Regions from separate parts of the Streptomyces sp. NPDC007945 genome, predicted to be linked through region 2. Evidence: riboswitches for the same ligand, from Rfam matches in the RefSeq annotation. Region 2 holds a riboswitch; the other holds the start of a gene.
The links. A riboswitch is a leader RNA that binds a small molecule or an ion and turns the genes downstream of it on or off. The one in region 2 is predicted to bind S-adenosylmethionine.

Region 1 (4,409 bases), on a different contig from region 2:
GGGGCCGGTTTCTTGAGCTCCGGGGTCGCCGTCCGGGTGACCTCCAGGTCCGCCACGGGCACCGAGAAGGCGAGGGCGGCGGGCACGTAGGTGTCGCCGTCGGTGGCGAAGGACAGGTCGGCGGAGGTCGCTCCGACCGGGATCGCGCCGTCGGGGACGTCGACCTCCTTCGCGTCGATCGACAGGTTGTCGACCAGGTCGGGGGAGACCGCGCCGTCGCCCTCCCCGGCGAAGAAGTCGTCCGTGGTGCCGGCGGAGGCCCCGGTGACCTCCTTCCCGCCGACGAGGAACCGGTCGCCCGGGGTGCTCCGGTCGCCCTCGTACGCCGTCACGCTCGCCCGCGCCTTCCCCGGGGCGCGGCGGAAGCCGTCCACCGTGACCGTCGTCGCCGGGGAGCCCGGGCGCTGGACCACGTGCCCGCCGAGGAGGTGGACGGAGCGCCGTTCCGGTGCCTTCGCCGGGTCGGGGCCCGGGAAGCGGTGGACCACGGTGAGGGACCAACCGGCGACGCAGCCCTTGCCGTTCGGCGCCCAGACGCCGCTCACGCCGACCGCGAGCGGCGCGTCCGCCCCCGTGACGCCCGCGAAGGCGGCGGTCACGTCGGATTCGCCCGTGTAGTAGTGCGGGCCGTGGGCGTCGGCGGGGTCGACGACCATGCTGTCGATCGAGACGGGAGCCGCCGCCCGCGCGCCGACCGCGAGCAGCGGGGCCGTCGTGGCCGGGTCGCCGGGGGACGGCGCCACGTCGGCGCCCGAGGGGGCGCAGCGCTCCAGCTCCGCGCCGCCGGTCGCCCGGTACGTGCCGTCGTTGCCGCCCCAGGAGAGGCGGGCGTACGCCACCTCGGCGCCCTCGGGAAGCCGGACCCGGCCGGTGCTGGAGCCGTACGCGCCGCCGGTGCGGGCGGTGTCGAGGCGGCGCGTCACGAAGGTGTCGTTCGTGTCCGTGCCCTCGCCCGCGGTGGCGGCCGCGCAGCGGGCCGCCAGGTCGGCGGGGGCCGCCGGGCAGCCCGTGACGGTGTTGCCGACGGTGGTGAAGTCCCCGTAGAGGGACGCCTGGTACCGCTCCCCGAAGGGTTCGACGACATCGGCGGCGGCCGGCGGGGCCGCCGCCGCCGGCCAGAGCGGGCCCGCGGCGAGCAGACCCACCGCGAGCACCCGGAGGAGCGAGTGTGATGATCCGAAGCGCATAAAAGGGAAATGTAGGCACATCCCATGATTCACGGACGTTACGCCACGCGCTGCGCCCGTACGCCCCCGGCGCCCCTACGCCACGCGGCGCTGCGCGTACTCCGTGATCTCGGCCATCGGCGGGCGCTCCTCCGTGTCCACCGCGTACGTGTGCGGGACGAAGCCGTCCTCGCCCCGCTCGAACTGGGTGATCCAGGGCCGTACGAGATGGCCCCGGGAGAGCCGCAGCTGCGCCGTGCGGTAGATCGCCGCCGCCATCCGGCCCAGTGCCTGCCCGTCCTGGTGCCGGTGCTTGCGGACCCCGACGTCCACCTGCGCGAGGGCGTCCAGGCCCACCGTGTGCAGCGCGTCGACGAGCAGGCCCAGCTCCACCCCGTAACCGACGGGGAAGGGGAGCCGTTCGAGCAGCGAGCGCCGGGCCGCGTACTCGCCGCCCAGCGGCTGCACGAAGCCGGCCAGCCGCGGCCAGTGCAGATTGAGCAGGGGGCGCGCCACCAGCTCCGTCACGCGACCGCCCTGACCTGGGATCTCACCCGAGCCGGGCCCGTCGGACCCCGTGTCGAAGGGGCGGTCGTACATCGCCTTCACGAACTCGACGTCCGGGTCGGTGAGGAGCGGGCCCACGATCCCCGTGACGAAGTCCGCCGAGAAGTCCCTCAGGTCCGCGTCCACGAAGCAGACCACGTCCCCGCCCGTCGCCATGAGCGAGCGCCACAGCACCTCGCCCTTGCCCGGGAGCGTCGGGATGCGGGGGAGGACGTCGTCGCGGGCGACGACGCGCGCGCCGGCCGCCGCCGCGACCTCGGCGGTGCGGTCGGTGGAGCCCGAGTCGATCACCACCAGCTCGTCGACGAGCGGCACCGCCTCGGTCATCAGCTCGCGCCGGATCACGCCGACGATGTCGCCGACCGTCGCCTCCTCGTTCAGCGCGGGCAGCACCACGCTGACCGTCGTCCCCCGCTTCGCGGCGAGCAGCCGCTCCAGGGGTCGGTCGGACACGGACCAGGACCGCCGGGTCAGCCAGCGCTCCACTTCTTCCAGCAACGTGATCTCCATCTCGCGGATCGGACGACCGTCTCCACCTTCGAAGCCTTCGGTTACAGTCTTGAACAACGCGGATGCCCGATGCATCTCGGGGTGCCGCCCGCGTCTCACAATCGAATACCGCTCATCCAGAGGGGCAGAGGGATACGGCCCGTTGAAGCCCCGGCAACCCTCCAGTCGGTTTGTCTTGCGCCAGCGAGGCCCCCGACTAGGGAAGGTGCCAAATCCGTCTCATGGCGAAATGCGTCATGAGGAAGATGAGGAGAAAGGGCCTCGCCTCCATGGCTGTACAGACCTCCGCACCCGCTGCCCCCGCCGCCGACGCCTCCGGCGCCACCGTCGATCTCGGTCCCGCGTCCGGGCTTTCCTGTCGCGAATGCGGCGAGGTCTTCGCCCTCGGCCCGATCTTCGCCTGCGAGCTCTGCTTCGGTCCCCTCGAAGTCGCCTACGAACTGCCCGTCGGCGACCCGGAGGAGCTGCGGAAGCGCATCGAGGCCGGCCCCGCGAACATCTGGCGCTACGCCCCCCTGCTGCCCGTCCCCGCCGACGTCGCCGACAAGCCGAACCTGAACCCCGGCTGGACCCCGCTCGTCAAGGCCGACAACCTCGCCCGCGAGCTCGGCGTCGCCCCCGGCAAGCTCTTCGTCAAGGACGACTCCGGCAACCCGACCCACTCCTTCAAGGACCGGGTCGTCGCCCAGGCCATCGAAGCCGCCCGCGCCTTCGGCTTCACCACCCTCTCCTGCTCCTCCACCGGCAACCTCGCCGGCGCCGTCGGCGCCGCCGCCGCCCGCGCCGGCTTCCGCTCCTGCGTCTTCATCCCGCACGACCTGGAGCAGGGCAAGGTCGTCATGGCCGGTGTCTACGGCGGCGACCTGGTCGCCATCGAGGGCAACTACGACGACGTCAACCGCTTCTGCTCGGAGCTCATCGGCGACCCGCTCGGCGAGGGCTGGGGCTTCGTGAACGTCAACCTCCGCCCGTACTACGGCGAGGGCTCCAAGACGCTCGCGTACGAGATCTGCGAGCAGCTCGGCTGGGTCATCCCCGACCAGCTGGTCATCCCCATCGCCTCCGGCTCCCAGCTCACCAAGATCGACAAGGGGCTCCAGGAGCTCATCAAGCTGGGCCTCGTCGCGGACAAGCCGTACAAGATTTTCGGCGCCCAGGCGGAGGGCTGCTCCCCGGTGTCCACGGCCTTCAAGGCCGGCCACGACGTCGTGCGCCCCCAGAAGCCGAACACCATCGCCAAGTCCCTGGCGATCGGCAACCCGGCCGACGGCCCGTACGTCCTCGACATCGCCCGCCGCACCGGCGGCGCGGTGGAGGACGTGAACGACGAGCAGGTCGTGGACGCGATCAAGCTGCTCGCCCGGACCGAGGGCATCTTCGCCGAGACGGCGGGCGGCGTGACCGTCGGCGTGACCCGCAAGCTCGTCGAGGCCGGCGTCATCGACCCGAACCTCACCACCGTCGTCCTCAACACCGGTGACGGGCTCAAGACCCTGGACGCCGTTGCCGACAGTTCTCAGGCGACCGCCACCATTCGCCCGAGCCTGGACGCGTTCCGCGACGCGGGCCTGGCCCACTGACACCCGCCGACACCCGTACGGAGAGCATCGACATGGCCGTGAACGTCCGCATCCCCACCATCCTCCGCACCTACACCGGCGGCCAGGCCGAGGTCCCCGCCGAGGGCGCCACCCTCGCCGAGGTCATCGCCGACCTGGAGAAGAACCACACCGGCATCGCCGCCCGCGTCCTGGACGACCAGGGCAAGCTGCGCCGCTTCGTGAACGTCTACGTGAACGACGACGACGTCCGCTTCGAGCAGGGCCTGGAGACCGCCACGCCGGACGGCGCGGGCGTCTCGATCATCCCGGCCGTCGCCGGCGGCTGCTGACGCTTACCCGTTGGTAGCCCTCCGCTCCAGAATTGCCCCCTCCGCGACAGAAAGCGGAGGGGGCAATTCTGCATGGTTGAGCGCGATAGAGTTGGGGAAGCCCCCTCCGCCGCTCATGCCAGCCGCATATGAGAGCGGGCCCGGACCTGACGAGAACGGGCCAAGAAGCGGCCGAAAAGCATAGGCACTCTGCCCCTTATGCCGCTTTCGCCCGGCCCGAGTTGCCCTGCAATTCATGCATTTCTCCCCGATTCCCCTTTCCGCGCCTTCCAGAA
Region 2 (4,409 bases):
TCATCAAGACCAGCGTGGACCGCATCCCCGAGATCGCGGAGTCGATCGCCGCGCTCGACAACGTCAGCGAGGTCTTCTCGGTGACCGGTACGTACGACCTCATCGCGATGGTCCGGGTGCCGCGCCACGACGACCTGGCCGAGGTCATCCCCGGCCGGATCAGCAAGATCCCGGGCGTCGAGGGCACCGACACCCACGTGGCCTTCCGCACGTACTCGCAGCACGATCTGGAGGCGGCCTTCGCCATCGGCCTGGAGTCCTGAGCCGGGGCCGAAGGCGGACCACCGCCGGCGTCGCCCCGGCGACGCCGGCGTCGTCGCGGCCCCTCCTCCCGTGCCCGCACGTGTCTTCGAAGAGTGATCACGCACCGCGAGTCGACCGGCGTCGGACGGCCCGCGGACGGGCCCGACGCGGGAGCCGGCGCGTGGCCCGAACCGGTCGGGTCAGCCGCGGTCGGGGACGCAGCGACCGTCCTCCGTGCGGTACTTCCACTGGGCGCCATCGCTGACGAGCTCCTTCACGGCGCCGAGGAAACGCTCGACGTGCTCGTCCGGCGTACCGGCACCGAAGCTGACGCGGATGGCGTTCAGGGAACGCTCCCCCGGGGCGGCCGCCTCGGGAGCGCCGCACTCGCCCGGGTCCTGGGGGTCCGAGCCGAGGAGGGTGCGGACCAGCGGGTGGGCGCAGAACAGGCCGTCGCGGACGCCGATGCCGTACTCCGCGGAGAGGGCAGCGGCGAAGTGGGAGCTGTTCCAGCCCTCGACGACGAAGGAGATGACTCCGACGCGCGGGGCGTCGTCGCCGAAGAGGGAGAGGACGCGGACCTCGGGGACCTCGGCGAGGCCGGCGCGGACGGTGTCGATGAGGTGCCGCTCGCGGGCGACGAGGGCGTCGAAGCCGGCCTCGGTGAGCGCCTTGCAGGCGGAGGCGATGGAGTAGACGCCGATGACGTTCGGGGAGCCGGCCTCGTGGCGGGCGGCGGTGGTGTGCCACTCGACGTCCACGCCCCCGGCCCCCTCCCCGCCGACGCGTCGCGTGACCGTGCGGGAGGCGCCGCCGCCGGCCAGGTAGGGCTCGGCGGCCTGGAGCCAGTCGGCGCGGCCCGCGAGGACACCGGAGCCGAAGGGCGCGTACAGCTTGTGTCCGGAGAAGGCGACCCAGTCGACGTCCAGATCCTTCACCGACACCGGGTGGTGGGGGGCGAGCTGGGCGGCGTCCAGGACGATCCGGGCGCCGTGCGCGTGGGCGGCGGCGGCGAGTTCGCGCACCGGCCACAGCTCGCCGGTCACGTTGGAGGCGCCGGTGACGCAGACCAGGGCGGGGCCGTGGGGGTCGCGGTCGGCGAGGGCCCGCTCCAGGGTCTCGACGGCCTGCGCCGGGGTGCGCGGGGCGTCGAGGTACGTCACCCGGGCGTCGCGCCAGGGCAGCAGGGAGGCGTGGTGCTCGGTCTCGAAGACGAAGACCCGGCAGTCGGCGGGGACCACCTGGGCGAGCAGGTTGAGCGAGTCGGTGGTGGACCGGGTGAAGACGACCTGGTCGCCGTCGCGGCAGTCGAGGAACGCGGCGACGGTGGCGCGGCTCTGCTCGAAGAGGTCGGTGGAGAGCTGGGAGAGGTAGCCGGCGCCCCGGTGCACGCTGCCGTAGTACGGCGCGTAGGCGGCGACGTCGTCCCAGACGCGCTGGAGGGCGGGGGCGCTGGCCGCGTAGTCGAGGGCCGCGTAGGTGACCTCGCCGCCGGTGACGAGCGGGACGGTGACGTCCCGGCCGAGCACGGGCAGCGGCCCGGTGCAGCAGGCCTCGGCGGTCTCGCCGGTCTCGGCGGCGGTGTCGGCGGCGGCGATATCGGCGGAGGCGTGCGGGCGTGCGGACATGGCGGTATCTCCCGGCGTTCAGGCGAGTGGCGTGAAGGACCCGCAGGGCGACGCCGACCGGCGTACCGCGTACGGGTGTTGGCCTCGACGCGCGACACCGAAGGAGACGGGGGCCGCACGGAGGTGGGAAGAAGGGGCCGGAGGCCCTAGCGCATTCGCTTGCTCACGAAACCGCTCCCTCGAGGACCAGGACCCCAGGGATGGCGCAGGGGTCCGCGCTTGCCGAGGACCTTGCTGTCCACGGCCTGGTCTTCACCCGGGGCACCCCGCCACGGACGGAGGGTTGCCGGACAGCCAGCCGGGGCTTGAGGGCTGTCACTCATGACCTGTCGCCGAACGTATGCCACCGCTCGCGGTCCGCGCAACCCCGTCCGCATTCCGGAACGGGGGTCGCGCGGACCGCGGCGGGCGACTCAGGCGTTGCTGACGGCGATCCAGCGGTCCAGGGCCGCGCGGGCGGAACCGGAGTCGATCGACTCGGCGGCCCGCGCCATCCCGGCCCTCAGCTGCTCCGCGAGGGTGCCCTCGCCCGGCTCCAGGGCCGTGAGCGCCGCCGCCGCGTTGAGCAGCACGGCGTCCCGTACGGGACCGGTCTCGCCGGCCAGGAGGCGGCGGGCCACGTCGGCGTTGAAGGAGGCGTCGGCGCCGCGCAGCGCCTCCAGCGGCGCGTAGTCGACGCCGACGTCCTTCGGGTCGAAGACCTCCTCGCGGACGGCGCCGTCCCGGACCACCCACACCCGGGAGGTGCCGGTGATGGTCAGTTCGTCCAGGCCGTCGTCGCCGCGGAAGACCAGGGCCGAGTTGCCGCGCTCGGCGAGGACGCCGGCGACGATCGGCGCCATCCGAGGGTCGGCGACGCCGACGGCCTGGGCGCGCACCCGGGCCGGGTTGGTGAGCGGGCCGAGCACGTTGAAGGTGGTGCGGATGCCGAGCTGGCCGCGGGCGGCGGCGACGTGCCGCAGCGAGGGGTGGAACCTCACCGCGAAGCACATGGTGATGCCGGCCTCCTCGGCGACCTCGGCCACCCGCGCGGGGGTGAGGTCGAGGTTGATGCCGAGCTTCTCCAAGACGTCGGAGGAGCCGGAGGCGGAGGAGGCGGCGCGGTTGCCGTGCTTGACGACCTTGGTGCCGGTGCCGGCGACGACGATCGAGGCCATCGTGGAGATGTTGACGGTCTTGGCGCCGTCGCCGCCGGTGCCGACGATGTCGACGGCCGGTCCCGGCACCTCGATGGTGTTGGCGTGCGCGTACATCGTCCGGACGAGCCCGCTGATCTCCTCGACGGTCTCGCCCTTGGCCCGGAGCGCCACCATGAAGCCGGCGATCTGGGCGTCGGTCGCCTCGCCGCTCATGATGAGGTCCATCGCCCAGGCGGTGTCGTCGGCGGAGAGGTCCTTCCCCTCCAGGAGGCCGTTCAGGAGGACGGGCCAGGAGCGGCCCGCCGTGGTAGGTCCTCCAGCGGGGGTCACAGCGCTCATGGCAGCTCCTGGTGATCGTGCGTCGGATGCGGGGTCCAGCCTATCGAGCCCCGGGTACGGCAAAGAGCCCCGTCCATCGAATGGACGGGGCTCTCGCCGTGGCGACCTGTGTCAGGAGGTCGGGAGGGTCTCAGTGGTGGCCGTGGCCGCTCTGGATCTCCTTGTACTCCTCCAGGGTGGGCTTGGCGACCTGGTTGTCGTCGCCGTAGTAGCCCCTGTTGAGCTTGACCCGGAGCTTCTCCATCGCGCCGATCTTCCGCTGGACGCCGTTCTCGTCGACGGCCGGCGGCAGCGCGGCGGGCTCGTACTGCTCGTGCGCGGTGAGCTTGTACAGCTCGCCCTGGCTGAGCGGCTCGTGGACCTCGACGAACTCACCGTGCGGCAGGCGCTTGATGATGCCGGACTCGCGGCCGTGCAGCACCTTGTCCTTGTCCCGGCGCTGGAGGCCGAGGCAGATCCGCTTGGTGACGACGAACGCGATGACCGGGCCGAGGAAGAAGAAGATCCGCACGAACCAGGTGATCGAGTTGATCGACAGGTGGAAGTGGGTCGCCCAGAGGTCGTTTCCACCACCGACGAGCATGACCATGTACGCGGTGATCCAGGCGACACCGAAGGCGGTGCGCGTCGGAGCGTTGCGCGGGCGCTGCGCGATGTGGTGCTCGCGCTTGTCGCCCGTGATCCACGACTCGATGAACGGGTAGACCGCGATGGCGGCGAGGACCAGCGGGAAGATCGCCAGCGGGATCATCACGCCGAGGACCAGCGTGTGGCCCCACAGGTTGATCTCCCAGCCCGGCATGACACGGATCAGACCCTCGGCGAAGCCCATGTACCAGTCGGGCTGGGCGCCGGTGGACACCTGGTCCGGGCGGTACGGGCCGAGCGCCCAGATCGGGTTGATCGAGGCGATCGCCGCGATCACCGCGATGACGCCGAAGACCAGGAAGAAGAAGCCTCCGGCCTTCGCCATGTACACGGGGAGCAGCGGCATGCCGACGACGTTCTTGTTCGTCCGGCCGGGGCCCTCGAAGTGCGTGTGCTTGTGGACGAACACCAG

Region 1: linked by a shared signal. The riboswitch ahead of thrC (threonine synthase) and the one ahead of ACFZCF_RS01610 (aminotransferase class V-fold PLP-dependent enzyme) in region 2 are both predicted to bind S-adenosylmethionine.

The regions. Positions count from the first base shown of each region.
Region 1 covers NZ_JBIBJV010000012.1:64,617-69,025, forward strand. Annotated here, with positions in the region: gene ACFZCF_RS28990 (hypothetical protein) at 1-1,187, opposite strand, end outside; gene ACFZCF_RS28995 (glucosyl-3-phosphoglycerate synthase) at 1,263-2,231, opposite strand; SAM riboswitch class I at 2,353-2,495, shown strand; gene thrC (threonine synthase) at 2,480-3,823, shown strand; gene ACFZCF_RS29005 (MoaD/ThiS family protein) at 3,856-4,134, shown strand.
Region 2 covers NZ_JBIBJV010000001.1:349,280-353,688, forward strand. Annotated here, with positions in the region: gene ACFZCF_RS01605 (Lrp/AsnC family transcriptional regulator) at 1-263, shown strand, start outside; gene ACFZCF_RS01610 (aminotransferase class V-fold PLP-dependent enzyme) at 444-1,871, opposite strand; SAM riboswitch class IV at 2,082-2,198, opposite strand; gene trpD (anthranilate phosphoribosyltransferase) at 2,285-3,349, opposite strand; gene ACFZCF_RS01620 (cytochrome bc complex cytochrome b subunit) at 3,480-4,409, opposite strand, start outside.